2 regions of the Acuticoccus sediminis genome follow, and region 1 is predicted to be linked to the other one. Evidence: riboswitches for the same ligand, from Rfam matches in the RefSeq annotation. Region 1 holds a riboswitch; the other holds the start of a gene.
The links. A riboswitch is a leader RNA that binds a small molecule or an ion and turns the genes downstream of it on or off. The one in region 1 is predicted to bind glycine.

Region 1 (3,398 bases):
CCGGCGTTTCGGCCGCCGGGGCCGCTTCGGCACCCTCGGTCGCGGCGGTGCCGGCCTCGCCGGTTGCAGCCTGATCGGTCGCGCCGGCATCCGTGGCACCGTCCTCCGGGGACGTTGCGGCGGTGGCACCGGTGGCAGCCGCATCGGGCGCGGCGGCGGGCGCTTCGGCCTCGGCGGCGGCCGGAGCGGCCGGAGCGTCCGGGGTGGCCTCGGCGGCCGCTGGAGCGTCCGGGGCGGCGGTCGCGTCCGGGGCGGTGTCCGTGGTGGCGGGGGAGGCGGGTGCCTCGGTCGCGGCGGGCGCGGGTTGCGTGTCCTGCGCGAGGGCGGGGGCGGTGAGCGCGCTCGTGACGATGAGCGCGGCGGCGAGCTTCGAATGGAGCGGAGTGGTACGGATCACAGTGCACCTTCGCGTGTGCGACGGCCGAGGAGGGGGGTGAAGAGGAGGATGATGACGAAGAGCACCGTCGGCGCGACGACGCGCGGGACCTGCGCCCACCAGTCGGTGCCCACCTCCCAGTAGGCCCATCCCAGCGTGCCGAGCCAGACGAGCAGGTAGAGCCAGATGGCGGCCATGCTGCGCTGCGCGAGAAGCACGGCGACGATGATCAGGCCGAGGCCGGCGAGGCCGTAGTACCAGCTGCCGCCGAGGACGATGAGCCAGGCGCCAAGGCCCAGCAGCGGGAGGCCCAGAAGGGCGACGACCACGGCAAGTATGGTCGTTGCCCAGTGGCCGCGAGGCCGCGAGTGCGGCTCGGATGCGTACGCCACGATAATCCCTCACTTCGGATGGTTTCGGACGGCGTCGGGTCCGCACAAGGTCGGGCTCTGGCTCAGGCCCCGCGGAACTCGATCACCGTGAATGTGTGCTAGGCCAACGCGTGAGGCGGCCAATGGTTCACTATCCCATGATATAGGAGGACTTTGGTCCTTCCGGCGAAAACCGCCCGGGATCCGCGGCGTTTTTTACCGCCATGCCAAGGGTCATGCCAGACATGACCCATGGAACTTTCGTCGATGTCCGATCGGAGCGTGGTGGCTGGACCGGATCGAACCTCGCCGCGCGGGGCGCGCCGTGGCCCCGTTCGGACGGCAAGAATATCACCGTCGAGATCTTGCGGATTTCGGGCCGATATCTTATGTGCGCAGTATTAAGACGGCACCGGGAGAAGGTGGGGTCCGCCCCACCGCCGAAGGAGCAACCGCCCCGGAAACTCTCAGGTCCCAGGACCGGTGTCGTCTCCACACTCCGGAAAGCGGTCGTCCGCCATCGGACGGCCCACCGAAGGAGAAAGCCCCTCGGGGCGAAGCTCTCAGGTTCCAGCACGGAGGGGGCAACGCGGCAACCATCGACGCCGCCCGTGCTGCAGGAGCCCTCTGTGACCCATATTGCCGTCATCGGTGCCGGCGTGACCGGCCTCACGACCGCCTATGCCCTCCTCGACCGTGGCTTCGACGTCACCGTCTACGAGCGCAACCGCTATGCCGCGATGGAGACGAGCTTCGCCAACGGCGGCCAGCTCTCCGCCTCCAACGCCGAGACCTGGACCCAGTGGGGCACCGTGCTGAAGGGCCTCAAGTGGATGCTCCAGGCGGACGCTCCGCTCCTCGTCAACCCGCGCCCGTCGCTCCACAAGATGCGCTGGATGGCCGAGTTCCTGGCCAACATCCCGAACTACCGCGCCAACACGGTGGAGACCGTCCGTCTCGCCATCGCCGCCCGTTCGGTGCTGTTCGACATGGCCGAGCGCGAGGGCATCGACTTCGACCTCGAGAAGCGCGGCATCCTGCACTTCTATTCGACCCCGAAGGACATGGCGCACGCCCGCGACGTGAACGTCCTCCTCGCCGAGGGCGGCCTCGACCGCCGCGAGCTGTCGGCCTCCGAGATCCGCGAGATCGAGCCGGCGCTCAAGGGCGACTTCGTCGGTGGCTTCTTCACCGAGAGCGACGCGTCGGGTGACATCCACAAGTTCACCATGGGCCTCGCCCGCGCCTGCGTGCGCCGCGGTGCCAGCCTGCGCTTCGGTGTGATCGTCGAGGACGTGGCCGCCGTCGATGGCGGCGCGCGGGTCCGCGCGGACGGCGTGGAGGAGATGTTCGATGGCGTCGTCGTCGCCGCAGGCATCAAGAGCCGCGACATCGCCCGCTCCCTCGGCGATACGGTCAACATCTACCCGGTGAAGGGCTACTCCATCACCGTGGAGCTGAAGGACGAGCTGAGCCGTGCGGCCGCGCCGTGGGTGAGCCTCCTCGACGACCGCGCCAAGATCGTGGCGAGCCGGCTCGGCGAGGACCGCCTGCGCATCGCCGGCACCGCCGAGTTCAACGGCGACAACCTCGACATCCGCGCCGACCGCATCCGCCCGCTGGTGTCCTGGTGCGAGAAGTACTTCCCGGCGCTCTCCACCGAGCACGCCGTGCCGTGGGCGGGCCTGCGGCCGATGATGCCTTCCATGCTGCCCCGCGTCGGCCGCGGCAAGCACGCGGGCGTCTTCTACAACACCGGCCACGGCCACCTCGGCTGGACCCTCTCCGCCGCGACCGCCGAGATGGTGGCCGACAGCGTCGCCGCCGAGCTCCGCCCGGAGCGTCCGGCGGCCCGCCCGGCGCTTGCCCTCGCCGCGTAACCGACGAAGGCTCCGTCCATCGGGCGGGGCCTTTTTTCGTGTGGCCCGCCGCCGTGCCTACGGCGCCGGGTCGCTGCTCCGGATGAACCCGACACTCTCGTCGAGGCGAACGGCTGTGAGGGTGTTGGTGAAGTAGGCGCCCGTGTCGACGCCGATGCGGCCCTCGCTCCGCACCGGCTTCGGCTCGGCATAATGACCGTGGACAACGAGCTTGCCCGGCCGCCACGGCGCGCCGGGGTCGGTCGGATGGCCCCACAGCATCACCCGCTCGTCCTGCGCATCGAGGTCGACCCGCGGCTCCAGGTCGGCGTGCACGAACACCACGTCCCCGCTCACGAGGTAGCGCATCAGGCGTTGGCGCAGCAGCGCGACGTGGTCGCCCATCGCCTCGGCGAGCGCGGCGGCGATGTCCGACAGCTCCTCCGCCGCCTCATGCCGGGGCGGGGCGATCCCGTAGGAGGCGAGGGTCTGGACGCCGCCGAAGGTCAGCCAGCTTGCTCCTGCCACCGGGCTGCGCAGGAACGTGAGCAGCGCGTCCTCGTGATTGCCCGCCAGCGCCACCGCGCCCTCGTCGAGCAGCGCCGCGACACGGTCCAGCACCGCCCGGCTGTCCGCCCCGCGGTCGATGTAGTCCCCCAGCAATACGATCCGCGACCGGCGCTCGTCGTCGTGCGTCAACCGGTCGGCCTCGATGCGATCCATCAGCGCATCGAGACAATGGGCTTGACCGTGGACGTCTCCCACGGCGTAAATTCTATCATAGGATGCAAC
Region 2 (3,398 bases), on a different contig from region 1:
CCACGGTCGACTACACGCGCATCGTCCACGGCGAGCAGTCGGTGCGGATCGTCCGTCCGCTGCCGACCGAGGCGACGCTGAAGGCCAAGACCGTGGTGGCCGACGTGATCGACAAGGGGAAGGGCGGGCTCATCGTCACCGAGCGCACCATCGTCGACGCGGCGACGGGCGAGCCCTTCGCGACCGTGCGCCAGTCGGCCTTCGCGCGCGGGCAGGGCGGGTTCGGCCGCGCCCAGACCACGCCGCCGCTCGCCGCGCAGGAGATGCCGGAGCGCGCGCCCGACCGGTCGGTGACCCTCGCGACATCGCCGGGGCAGGCGCTGATCTACCGCCTTTCGGGCGACTACAATCCGCTGCACAGTGATCCTGCGAGCGCCCGGCGGTCGGGCTTCGACCGGCCGATCCTGCACGGCCTCGCGACGTTCGGGATCGCCTGCCGGGCGCTGATGCTGACCCTTTGCGGCAACGACCCGGCGCGCGTGCGCGGGCAGGACGGGCGGTTCTCGTCGCCGGTCTTCCCGGGCGAGGCGATCGCGGTGGACATGTGGTCGCTGGAGCCCGGCGTCGCGGCGTACACGGCGCGGGTGCCGGCGCGCGACGCGACGGTCCTGACCAACGGGCGGTTCGAGTACGCGGCCTGATCGGTCGCGCGATCGGTGCCTAAGCACGGGTCTTGTCCTCGGGGCCCGAAGTGACGAGTATCGGGAAAAATTGCCGGGAGCGAAACGCAGTGCCATTCCGCGAAACGATCAAGTCGCTGAGGATCCCCGTCGTCGGGTCCCCGCTCTTCATCATCTCCAATCCGGACCTCGTCATCGCTCAGTGCAAGTCGGGGATCGTCGGCTCCTTCCCGGCGCTCAACGCGCGCGAGAAGGACGGCGAGCCGGCCATGCTGGAGGTTTGGCTCAAGCGCATCACCGAGGAGCTCGACCGGCACAACCAGGCGAACCCGGACCGCCCGGCCGCGCCCTATGCGGTGAACCAGATCGTCCACCGCACCAACAAGCGCCTCGAGCGTGACCTCGAGATCTGCGTGAAGTGGAAGGTCCCGGTATGGATCACCTCGCTCGGCGCGCGGGTCGAGGTGAACGAGGCGGCCCATTCGGTCGGCGCGACGGTGCTGCACGACGTCATCAACAACACCTTCGCCAGGAAGGCGATCGAGAAGGGGGCGGACGGGCTCGTCGCGGTGGCGGCGGGCGCGGGCGGGCACGCCGGCCGGCAGTCGCCCTTCGCGCTGGTGCAGGAGATCCGCCAGTGGTTCGACGGGCCGCTCGTCCTGTCGGGTGCCATCGCGCGCGGCGATTCCGTGCTGGCGGCGCTGGCGATGGGGGCGGACGCGGCCTACATCGGCTCCGCGTTCATCGCCACCGAGGAGGCGAACGCGGTCGACGGCTACAAGCAGATGATCGTCGACGGCGCAGCGGACGACATCGTCTATTCGGACCTCTTCACCGGGGTGTGGGGCAATTACCTGAAGTCGTCCATCTCGGCGGCGGGGATGGACCCCGAGAACCTCCCGACCAGCGACCCGTCGGCGATGAACTTCGGCTCCGGCTCCTCCAAGCCGAAGTCGTGGTCCGAGATCTGGGGCTCGGGGCAGGGGATCGGCGCAGTGGACCGCGTCGTCCCGGCGGCGGTGCTGATCGACCGCCTCGCCGCCGAATATGCCGCCGCGCGCCGGCGCCTGCTGGGCGAGGAGCCCGCGGCGAGGTCCGTCGCCGCCGAGTGAGGCGCGCGCCGGTCGAGTTGGGGGCGGCGCCGGGGTCAGCTTGACTTTCCCGGCGCAACAATCATTGTTTGCTCGACACGCGGGAGAGACCGAGGCTTCGTCAATGGCGAAGTCGCGGCGCCGAAGGAGCAACGGCCCGGAAACTCTCAGGCAAAAGGACCGCGCGTCGACGACATTCTGGAAAGCGACGGCGGCAGCCGTCCACCGAAGGAGTAGCCGTTCCCGCTTGCGGGGCGGGAAATCTCTCAGGTGCCATGACAGAAGGGCAAGATGTCCGGCAACCGCCGGGCACCCTGAGTCATGGGCTAGGAGAATGGCGTGGCCGAACACTCGACCGAGACGCTCAAGGTTACCCCGCTTGTGGACGTCCACAAGGCGGCCGGTGCCCGCATGGTGCCCTTTGCCGGGTACCTCATGCCGCTGCAGTACAGCGGGATCATCGCCGAGCATGCGGCGTGCCGCGAAGGGGCCGGCCTCTTCGACGTCTCGCACATGGGCCAGCTCCGCCTCGACGAGAGCGAGCCCGGCGCCGCCGCCGCTTGGCTGGAGCGCCTGACCCCGTCCAACATCGCCGGCCTCGGCGAGGGCGCTGCACGCTACTCCGTCCTCACCAACGAGGCGGGCGGCGTCGTCGACGATCTCATCATCACCAACATGGGCGACCACCTGCGCGTCGTGGTGAACGGGGCGCGGCGCGAGGCGGTGGCCCACCACTTCGCCGAGCATGCCGACCCCAGGGTGACGGTGACCCCGCTCGACCGCGCGCTGATCGCGATCCAGGGTCCGGCGGCGGAGGCGGCGCTCGCGCCCTTTGTCGACGTCGACCTCTCCGCGCTGACCTTCATGAAGGCCGTCTACGGGACCGCGTTCGGCGCCGACGCGATGATCTCGCGCTGCGGCTACACCGGCGAGGACGGCTTCGAGATCTCCGTACCCAACGAGGTGGCCGCCGAGGCCTGGACCCGGCTCGCCGCCGACGAGCGTGTCGCCCCCGTCGGCCTCGGCGCGCGCGACACGCTGCGCCTGGAGGCGGGGCTGTGCCTCTACGGCCAGGACCTCACCGAGGAGATCAGCCCGGTGGAGGCCGACCTCGGCTTCATCATGCCCAGGCGCCGGCGCGAGGAGGGCGGGTTCCTGGGCGAGGAGCGCATCCTCGCCGAGCTCGCCGACGGGCCGAACCGCAAGCGCGTCGGCCTCGCCGTCGACGGGCGCGTCCCGGCCCGCTCCGGCGCCATCCTCCAGATCGACGACCTCGACGTCGGCATCGTCACCTCGGGCGGTGTCGGGCCGACCGTCGGTGCGCCCATCGCCATGGGCTACGTCGACACCCAGTTCGCCGGGATCGGCACGAAGCTTGCCGCGATCGTGCGCGGGAAGCCGGTACCGGTGACGGTCGCAGAGCTTCCCTTCGTACCATCGCGAGCCAAACGAAAGACGTAAGATGAAACGCTTTACCAAGGACCACGAGTGGATCGAGGAAGCCGATGGTCTCCTCATCGTCGGGATCTCGGACCACGCCCAGGAGCAGCTCGGCGACATCACGTTCGTGGAGCTGCCCGAGGTCGGCAAGACCGTGGCCAAGGGCGACTCGTTCGCCGTGGTCGAGAGCGTCAAGGCGGCGTCGGACGTCTACGCGCCGGTCGACGGCGAGGTCGTCGAGGTGAAT

Region 2: it holds a riboswitch for glycine, as region 1 does, so the genes downstream of both, gcvT (glycine cleavage system aminomethyltransferase GcvT) here and DLJ53_RS02395 (D-amino acid dehydrogenase) in region 1, are expected to answer to the same signal.

What each region holds. Positions count from the first base shown of each region.
Region 1 covers NZ_QHHQ01000001.1:557,700-561,097, reverse strand. Annotated here, with positions in the region: gene DLJ53_RS02405 (pyrroloquinoline quinone-dependent dehydrogenase) at 1-397, opposite strand, end outside; gene DLJ53_RS35895 (glucose dehydrogenase) at 394-768, opposite strand; glycine riboswitch at 1,151-1,240, shown strand; gene DLJ53_RS02395 (D-amino acid dehydrogenase) at 1,377-2,627, shown strand; gene DLJ53_RS02390 (metallophosphoesterase) at 2,685-3,371, opposite strand.
Region 2 covers NZ_QHHQ01000004.1:97,028-100,425, reverse strand. Annotated here, with positions in the region: gene DLJ53_RS18665 (MaoC/PaaZ C-terminal domain-containing protein) at 1-641, shown strand, start outside; gene DLJ53_RS18660 (NAD(P)H-dependent flavin oxidoreductase) at 731-1,732, shown strand; glycine riboswitch at 1,803-1,904, shown strand; glycine riboswitch at 1,906-1,997, shown strand; gene gcvT (glycine cleavage system aminomethyltransferase GcvT) at 2,051-3,172, shown strand; gene gcvH (glycine cleavage system protein GcvH) at 3,174-3,398, shown strand, end outside.